Regions from separate parts of the Streptococcus viridans genome, predicted to be linked through region 2. Evidence: predicted binding sites of a transcription regulator. Region 2 holds the regulator's gene; each other region holds the start of a gene.
What was found. Region 2 encodes CtsR, which represses protease genes until heat stress. Its sites were predicted from a motif close to TTGGTCAAAAAAGGTCAAANA; they were not measured.

Region 1 (3,152 bases), 420 kb from region 2:
CCTTTTTGTTCGGCACTACCATATGCTGCTACTTCACCAGTTTTTTCAAAGTTAAAACCGATTTTTAGTTCTTTGCCGATTTCGTTACCAGTTGTGTTTGAACCTGAAGTTGAAACTTCACCACAGGCCGCAAGAAGAGCGACACTTGCAATTGTTAAAAATGAAAGAGCAAATTTTTTCTTCATTTGTAATAATCTCCTTAAATAAATCTAAAAAATAAATATATATTAAGAATATACCGAATTATCTGAAAATTGTCAACATAAAAAACGCAATCTTCTAAATGATTGCGTTTTCTACTCGTATTTCATCCTGTTGACGATGCAAACTTCCTACAAAATCACGATCCAATTCTTGAATATGGCAAATTTGAACCTTCTTCACGAAGCGTTCCTTTTTTAATTGCTGCACGATTTCAAGGACTTGAGAACTATCGACATAGACCTGTACATAGCGCATTTTTTTGGAATGATAAATCACATCCCCAATTCCCTGTAATTTCTTTGCATCTCGATTATAATACAATTTTACAATTAAGCCTGTTCTAGCTTGCTTCTCAAACATACACAATCCCTTTCTGCTTCTGTTACAAGTATAGCAAATTTCATGTAAAAATACTATCTTTTTCTAGAAAGTAAAGAGCACTAAAAAGCCTCCCCTATCATAGGAGAGGGCTTGGTGGTTAAGATTTCTTATCCGATATTGTTGTTAGTCATGATTTCATCGATGAAACCATAAGCTAACGTTTCTTCTGCAGTCATCCAATTATCTCTTTCCGCATCAGCGTGGATTTTCTTGATGGTTTGACCTGAATTTTCTGCCAAGATTTTTTCCAATCTGTGACGTGTTTTCAAGAGGTGTTCTGCTGCAATGGCCATATCCGTTTGTTGGGTACCGCCACCAGTACCACCCATTGGTTGGTGGATCATGTACTCAGCATTTGGCAACATGAAGCGTTTGCCTTTAGTACCACTTGATGCAATCACAGTCCCCATTGAAGCTGCTATCCCCATAACAATGGTTTGGACATCTGATTTGATAAAGTTCATGGTGTCGACGATTGCCAAACCTGCAGAGACAGAGCCTCCTGGCGTATTGATATACATATAGATATCTTTGGTATTATCTTGGGCATCCAAGAAGAGCAATTGGGCAATAATCGAATTGGCCATTTGGTCTTCTACCGGTCCTGTCACCATGATAATACGGTCTTTTAAGAGGCGTGAGTATATGTCGTATGAGCGTTCACCACGACTAGTTTGTTCAATTACTACTGGAATCATTCATTCATCTCCTTTTATCCATTATAACCGGCACCATCTCAGGAGTTTCATCCGGTTGATTCGAGAGGCTAGGTCGCCTTCCATTCTTTATAAAAGCTATTATATCCCATTGGTCAACAAAGGTCAAATTTTTACTTTCCCAAAGATGGATTGGAAATGTGCTTATTTGGTACCAAACAAGCGGTCCCCAGCATCTCCCAAACCTGGAACGATATAGCCGTTTTCATTGAGACGTTCATCCAAGGCTGCAGCAAATATTTCGACATCTGGATGAGCTGTTTGAAGAGCTTCCACACCTTCTGGTGCTGCAACCAAGCAGACAAATTTAATATGGCTTGCACCACGTTTCTTTAATGAATCGACAGCCAAGATTGCAGATCCCCCAGTCGCCAACATTGGGTCCACCACAAAGATTTGACGTTGGTCGATATCTTCTGGCAATTTCACCAAGTATTCAACTGGTTTCAAGGTTTCTTCATCTCGGTACATTCCGATGTGACCAACTTTAGCAGCAGGTACCAAACTCAAGAGTCCGTCTACCATCCCGATCCCTGCACGAAGGATTGGAACAATCGCTAGTTTTTTACCAGCAATCTGTTTTTGAACTGTTTTTGTAATTGGTGTTTCGATTTCTACATCTTCAAGAGGAAGTTCGCGCAAAACTTCGTATCCCATCAACATAGCAATTTCATCAACTAATTCACGAAAAGCCTTTGTAGAGGTATCTGTCCGTCGCAAAATAGACAATTTATGCTGAACAAGTGGATGTTTAATGACTTCAAGTTTTCCCATAATAGTTCCTTCTTTCTCTATATTCATCTTATTATATCAAAAAGGAAGAAAAAGGCCTACAAATATGCAAACCTTTTCTTTTCTTATTTTCATTAGTAGCTTATAGCCACTCCTTGTACTTGCCAATATAATAGTGTTTGACTAGGGTGACACTTGCCATATAAAGGAAGAGAATCCCCGCTAGTAATAGGAAGTAAAGACTATTTAGTGGCGCTACTTTTAGCAAGGAAGCCAATGGGCCATATGGTAAGAAGGTCACAAAGAGGGCGCCCAATAGAGTCGTTGCCATGACAGCAAGGGCTGGCCGACTTTGAACAAAGGGCAATTTTGGAGACCGCAGCATATAGATGACCATGGTTTGGGACCACATAGACTCGATAAACCAGCCGGTTTGAAAGAGCATGATGAAGAGTCCTGCACTATCAGCACCATGGACATAGCCATAGCCTGTAATCATGGGTACGATGACAAAGTAGAGAATGATGAAGGTCAGGATGTCAAAGATAGAGGAAATAGGACCAAACCAGGCCATAAAGCGGGTAATAGATTTTGCTTCCCAGATTCTTGGTTTCTTCAAGAAGTCCTTATCCACTCGGTCAAAAGGCAAGGCAATACAGGAAAGATCGTAAACCAAGTTCAAGACGATGAGATGGATAGGAGCCATTGGAAGGAAAGGAAGGAAAATACTGGCAAAGAGAAGAGAGAAGATATTCCCAAAGTTGGAAGAAACGGTCATCTTGATGTACTTGGTCATGTTGGCATAAACTTTGCGTCCTTCTACCAAGCCTTTTTCGAGGACCATCAAGTCCTTATCCAGAAGGATAACGTCTGCTGTTTCTTTGGCAATATCGACAGCTGTATCAACCGAAATACCCACATCTGCCACTTTCATAGAAGGTGCATCATTGATGCCATCTCCCATATAGCCGACCTTGTGGCCATTCGCTTTGAGTTGCAAGATAATGCGTGCTTTTTGGTCTGGAGATAATTTAGCGAAAACCGTTGTTGTTTCTACTGCTTGAGTCAATTCTGAATCAGAGAGACTGTCGATATCGCTCCCCAGCAAAATGCTGTCAA
Region 2 (3,152 bases):
GCAAGGTTTATAAAGATACCAATGTCACTCTCGAGTTTGCAGATGGAGAGACAGAAAAAACAGTCCAAGTCCCAACCCTTGATTTTGCAGGCAAGGCGACAGATGTCTATGACTTTAAGGTCAAATTGTTGCATCCGGATCAAGGAAGCCTGGTCGGCTTTATTCCAGAGCTGACAGTCCAAGTGATGAACGAGGACCTGCTTCCAGAAAATCGTAAAGAAGTGGACGACCAAAATCCAAAACTGTACTACAGCCAAGGCTGGCATCATGAGACAGACAATCAAAATTTCTCAAATGGCACAGAATCTTGGTCGAGTTTTAACCAAGTGACCGATGAGGAAGGCAAGAAACACATTGATGTGACCATCACCTTTAAGGGAACTGGTGTGGAGGTTCGAGGAGTGGTTGATCCAAGCCATGGTCTCTACAGCGTCACCCTAGACGGAAAAGAAATCGCCTTTGAAGAAGGACGTGGTCATGATTATGAGATTGAAGGCGATCATTACTTCAGTGGCTATGGAGACCAACGCAAGCTCGATCAGAGTTTGGTCAATCTGCAAGGTCTAGCAAAAGGCTACCACCAGCTACGCTTGCACCTAGATCCAGCCCTCAATGATCCTCAGTCATCTAGAGCCATCCAGGTAGACCGGTTTGTCCTATCAGGAAAAGATAGTCAGTTGCTCAGTCAAGAAGAGCTACAACAGATTATCAAAGAAGGAGTAGAAAAGATCAAGGCTACTTCTCTCGATCGCTTGAAAGCAGCCCTCAAACCGACTATTCAACATCAATTGACTGAATTGACTCAGTTGTTGAATCAAGAGCGACCAGATTTGGTTGTTGCAGCGAATCAAGTGGAAGCCCTTAAAACCATCTTAGAAGATGCTCACAATTATGAACCGTTGACGCAGACACGCCCAGACGAAGGTGTTCGGGATTTGATTCTTGAAAAGCCAGAACTGCTCATCGAAGCGGAGGAGATTCCATTTGAGAGTCAAACGCGTGAAAACAAGGACTTGGCCAAGGGCGAAAGCCGGATCCTTCAAGCAGGGAAGGTTGGACGCCGGTTGAAGTTAATCGAGGTTCGACAAGAAGAAGGCAAAGAAATTCGGACAGAAGTCGATGCCTTTGTCGAAGTAGAAGCCCAGGACCAGATAACAGAAGTCGGAACAGGAGTGGTAGAAGAAAATCCAATTATTCCGGATGTGCCGCTACCAACAAGTCCAAGTGAAGACTCACAAGAAACGAAACCGTTGCTTCCGCTAGAAGACAAAAAAGAAAGTGGAATTTCTCGGATGTTGACACCGACGGCGCTAAATGCGACTCCTCTTTCTCCTGTGTCTACATCAGAAGCCGTAAATCCAGATGCTGTGCAGTCGAAAGAAAAACTGCCACAGACAGGATCAGAGAAGGCAAGTTTCTTAGCTTGGATCGGACTACTCGGCTTAGGCTTCTTAGGCGGAAGAGTGAAATACGCTCGTAGGAAATCCTAAAGTCCCTTCTACAAGAGGTTAGCAATAGCTAGCCTCTTTTTTGGCCTCCTTCTGGCTACCAACAAGGGCCCTCCGATTCCATCTCGACGTAGTCTTTGCTTTATTTACAGGCGTAAAAATTGTATAATAGTCAGATAAGGTCAAGAATAACATCATGGATGGTGAGACCATTTTTGATTCTCTGAAAAGCAGAGAACTTATCTAGAATGAAAACGTCAGAAAGGAGCATCATGGCAAGTAAAAATACATCAGATAGCATTGAGGCCTATATCAAGTCGCTACTGGCCCAAGCAGGCATCGCAGAGCTCAAGAGAAGCGAATTAGCGGATGTCTTCCAAGTTGTTCCTAGTCAAATCAATTATGTGATCAAAACCCGCTTCACCGAAAGTCGAGGCTATATCGTAGAGAGCAAGCGTGGAGGTGGCGGTTATATCCGGATTGGCAAGGTCCAATTTTCAGATCAACACCAGATGCTAAAAGAGCTTGGCGCAAGCATCAGAGAACAAATCAGTCAGACTGTTTTTGGCGATATCCTTCAAATGCTATTTGAAGAAAAACTCCTTACAAAGAGAGAGGCAGAGCTTTTGTCAGTGACGACGACAGACGAGGTTCTGGGAAGTGAAGCCCATCGCTTACGAGCCAATATCCTACGAAAAATTATCCAACAAGTCGATAGAAAGGGAATGTAATCTCCTTATGAACTATTCAAAAGCCCTATTAGAAACGATTGAAGCCGCTCAAATCTTGGCGGGTCATTTTGAGTCCCAAACGCTAGATACCTGGCATATCCTAGTGGCCCTAGCCAATAATCCTTATAGTGTAGCTGGTTCCGTCTTAAGTGACTATCCTATGCAGATTGATGATTTTCAAGATGCGGCTGAGCACATTACGGGTCAAGTCTACCAACGGGATGGCCGCTATGAGGTATTTCCTTTTTCTTTCCGTGTCGAAGAAATCATGAAACGTTCCCAAGAGATTGCCCAGGCAGTCCATGCCAAAAGTCTTGGAACAGAGCATGTCCTCTTGGCGCTTCTATTAGAGCGGGGGACCTTGGCTTCTCAAGTATTGGAGTATGTCGGCTTCCGCTATGATGATCAGGAAGAGGGCATTAAAATCGTCGAGCTTCGTAAGAGCTTGGAACAACGAGCAGGTTGGGACAAGGAAGCTGTCAAGGCCATTCGTTCTCTCTATCGGGCCCAGCAACCCAATCGTCAAACCATGGGAAATATGATGGGCATGCCAGCCTCTACCAGCGGTGGTTTGGAAGACTACACCCGAGATCTGACAGAAATGGCTCGCAATGGCAGTTTGGAACCGGTGATTGGTCGGGGTCAAGAAATCTCGCGGATGATTCAGATTTTGAGCCGCAAAACGAAAAATAACCCGGTCCTGGTCGGTGATGCCGGTGTCGGAAAGACTGCTCTGGCTTTGGGCTTGGCCCAACGGATTGCCAGTGGAGATGTCCCGACGGAGCTGGCTAAGATGCGGGTCTTAGAGTTGGACTTGATGAATGTTGTCGCAGGGACGCGGTTCCGTGGAGATTTTGAAGAGCGGATGAACAACATCATCAATGATATTGAAGAAGATGGCCATGTTATCCTCTTCATCGATGAGCTCCATACCATTATGGGATCTGGCTCTGGGATTGACTCTACCTTGGAT
Region 3 (3,152 bases), 680 kb from region 2:
CTCCCCCGTAAGGGTAGGTTCCTCCAATCAAGAGAAGACGACCATAGTCTCCCTTGTAGGAGTCTGACGGACGGCTAACAATAACTTGTTGCAGCAATATTTGGTCAACTCTTAACATAAGCTTTCCTTCTTTCTCTCTTTATTTTATCACGTTTAGACTAAAAAAAGGCAGGAAAGCAAGTTCCAACCTTCAAAATTTTTCTAATCATTCTACAGCTACAAACACTGTCCCGACTTCATCCAAGCTGGTTTATTTTTTCAAGGCCCGAACAGCTGCCTCATAGGTCTGAGACATGAGCATGGTAATCGTCATAGGACCAACGCCACCTGGTACTGGAGTGATGTGACTAGCTAGAGGAGCTACCTGTTCATAGTCCACATCTCCACAGAGCTTCCCATTTTCGTCACGGTTCATACCGACATCAATAACGACAGCTCCCTCTTTAACAAAGTCAGCTGTAACAAATTTTGCACGACCGATTGCCACCACTAAGATATCGGCTTTTCTAGCAATTTTAGCTAAATGATGAGTCCGCGAATGGGTCAAGGTCACCGTTGCATTTTTTGCTAGAAGAAGCTGGGCCATTGGTTTTCCAACGATGTTGGAACGGCCAATGACGACTGCATTTTTCCCTTCGACATCAATATCATATTCCCGGAACATTTCCATGATCCCAGCAGGAGTTGAGGGAACCATCACCGGATTACCTGCCCAAAGATGACCCATATTGAGAGGGTGGAAGCCGTCGACATCCTTGTTGGGATCAATGGCTAGCAAGACAGCCTCATCATCGATATGTGCTGGTAGAGGCAACTGGACCAAAATACCATGCCAGAGCGGATCCTGATTGTAGCAATCAATGAGGGCCAATAAGTCTTCTTGGGAAATACTCTCTGGCACTCGAACGACTTCACTTCGAAATCCAGCCGCCAGAGCTGAGCGTTCTTTATTGCGGACATAGACCTGACTTGCGGGGTTTTCTCCCACTAAAATCACCACCAAACCTGGGACCTGACCTGTTTCAGCCTTTAAGCGAGCAGTTTTTTCAGCCAATGCTCCCTGTAATTTTATTGCCAAGGCCTTCCCATCAATCACATGTGTCATCTCATTCTCTTTTCTATTCAATATCTTCTCTATTATATCAGATTTGTGAACCTGTTCCTAACACTTCTTGATTAGACAAGGTTATAAGAAGAAACTATAGCAGTTTTCTTCCAACAAAAAAGAGACTAGATGCTCTAGACTCTTGATTGATACTTCTTAGTACAACAATTCGTAGATTTCCATTGCGATTAAGTCAATGCTATCGAATGTATAGGTCTCACGCGCTTCTACATCACGAAGAGTAAATACTGATCCATTTTCTTCATCATAGTTGTAAGCTACTTCAGCAACTACAACCCCTTCACGTTCAAAATTACGTTTTAAGTTTCCACCGTCTTTCGTCATCGCTTCCAAACGGCTAATAATTCGTACCAAATGTGATTCCATTTTGATTCTCCTATTTACTTTCTACTCTCCTATTTTATCATAAAAGAAGGAGGAAATTCCAATAAAAATCAACTTTTCCACTTTTTTCCTCTTTATTCCATGCCTAAAACCGAACTCCATACTAAATTCTTGCAAACTTTTAGAATACTGTTATAATGAAACTATAAAAGTTTGACTATTTCTGACCAATAGTTTCTACACTTTTTACTCTAGAGAAAGAGGTAAGAGAATGCTTTGTCAAAACTGTAAAATCAACGATTCAACCATTCATCTTTATACAAATGTGAATGGTCACCAACAACAAGTAGACCTTTGCCAGAACTGCTATCAAATTATGAAAACCGATCCTAACAATAGTCTCCTGGCAGGATTAAACCAACAAAATCGCGGAGGGCGGGATCCTTTTGAAGATTTCTTCAATCAACTGGGCAACTTCCAAGCCCCCCAAGAACCTCAAACGCCACCAACTCAATCTGGAGGGGGCTATGGTGGCGGAAATGGCTACGGTTCAAATGGGAACGGTCGTTCTTCAGGACCGAATAGAGCCCAAGCCAAACAACAACCAAAAGGCCTCTTAGAAGAGTTCGGAATCAATGTCACAGAAATTGCTCGTCGTGGCGATATCGATCCGGTCATTGGTCGTGATGAAGAGATTCTCCGTGTCATCGAAATTCTCAACCGTCGTACCAAAAACAACCCTGTCTTGATCGGTGAACCGGGTGTCGGGAAAACTGCTGTCGTAGAAGGGCTAGCTCAAAAGATTGTCGATGGGGATGTCCCTCATAAATTGCAAGGCAAGCAAGTTATTCGCTTAGACGTTGTTAGTCTTGTTCAAGGAACTGGGATCCGAGGCCAATTTGAAGAGCGCATGCAACAATTAATGGAGGAAATCCGTCGCCGTGAAGATGTGATTTTATTCATCGACGAAATTCATGAAATCGTCGGTGCTGGATCTGCTGGAGACGGCAACATGGATGCTGGAAATATCCTCAAACCAGCCCTCGCTCGTGGCGAATTGCAATTAGTCGGTGCGACAACACTTAATGAATACCGGATTATCGAGAAGGATGCGGCACTTGAACGCCGGATGCAACCCGTTAAGGTCGATGAGCCAACGGTTGAAGAAACTATCACCATCCTCAAAGGGATTCAAAAGAAATATGAGGACTACCACCACGTCCACTACACAGATAGTGCCATCGAAGCTGCAGCACTCCTCTCCAATCGCTATATCCAAGACCGCTTCTTGCCCGACAAGGCCATTGACCTCTTGGATGAAGCTGGCTCTAAGATGAATTTAACCCTCAATTTCGTCGATCCAAAGGTCATTGACCAACGCTTAATTGAAGCTGAAAATCTCAAGGCCCAAGCGACGCGTGATGAAGATTTCGAAAAAGCTGCCTACTTCCGTGACCAAATCGCTAAGTACAAAGAAATGCAAGGGCAACAGGTCACTGATCAAGATACGCCAGTTATTAGCGAAAAGACCATCGAACACATCGTCGAACAAAAGACCAATATTCCAGTTGGAGATTTGAAAGAAAAAGAACAATCCCAATTGATCAATTTGGCAGCTGATTTGAAGGCTCATGTCATCGGCCAAGATGAGGCTGTTGAAAAAATTGCTAAGGCTATCCGTCGTAATCGGGTAGGACTTGGA

Region 1: EL081_RS07530 (ATP-dependent Clp protease proteolytic subunit) is a predicted target of CtsR. The motif match lies at 1,393-1,413, and genes of this name have one in related genera.
Region 3: EL081_RS02980 (ATP-dependent Clp protease ATP-binding subunit) is a predicted target of CtsR. The motif match lies at 1,661-1,681, and genes of this name have one in related genera.

The regions. Positions count from the first base shown of each region.
Region 1 is NZ_LR134266.1:1,438,973-1,442,124, forward strand. Features, by position in the region: gene EL081_RS07520 (ABC transporter substrate-binding protein) at 1-185, opposite strand, end outside; gene EL081_RS07525 (DUF2129 domain-containing protein) at 280-564, opposite strand; gene EL081_RS07530 (ATP-dependent Clp protease proteolytic subunit) at 693-1,283, opposite strand; gene upp (uracil phosphoribosyltransferase) at 1,446-2,075, opposite strand; gene mgtA (magnesium-translocating P-type ATPase) at 2,176-3,152, opposite strand, start outside.
Region 2 is NZ_LR134266.1:1,859,106-1,862,257, reverse strand. Features, by position in the region: gene EL081_RS09415 (alpha-L-fucosidase) at 1-1,490, shown strand, start outside; gene EL081_RS09410 (CtsR family transcriptional regulator) at 1,721-2,179, shown strand; gene EL081_RS09405 (ATP-dependent Clp protease ATP-binding subunit) at 2,187-3,152, shown strand, end outside.
Region 3 is NZ_LR134266.1:544,543-547,694, reverse strand. Features, by position in the region: gene EL081_RS02995 (NAD(P)H-hydrate dehydratase) at 1-118, opposite strand, end outside; gene EL081_RS02990 (bifunctional methylenetetrahydrofolate dehydrogenase/methenyltetrahydrofolate cyclohydrolase) at 251-1,105, opposite strand; gene EL081_RS02985 (DUF1797 family protein) at 1,262-1,492, opposite strand; gene EL081_RS02980 (ATP-dependent Clp protease ATP-binding subunit) at 1,722-3,152, shown strand, end outside.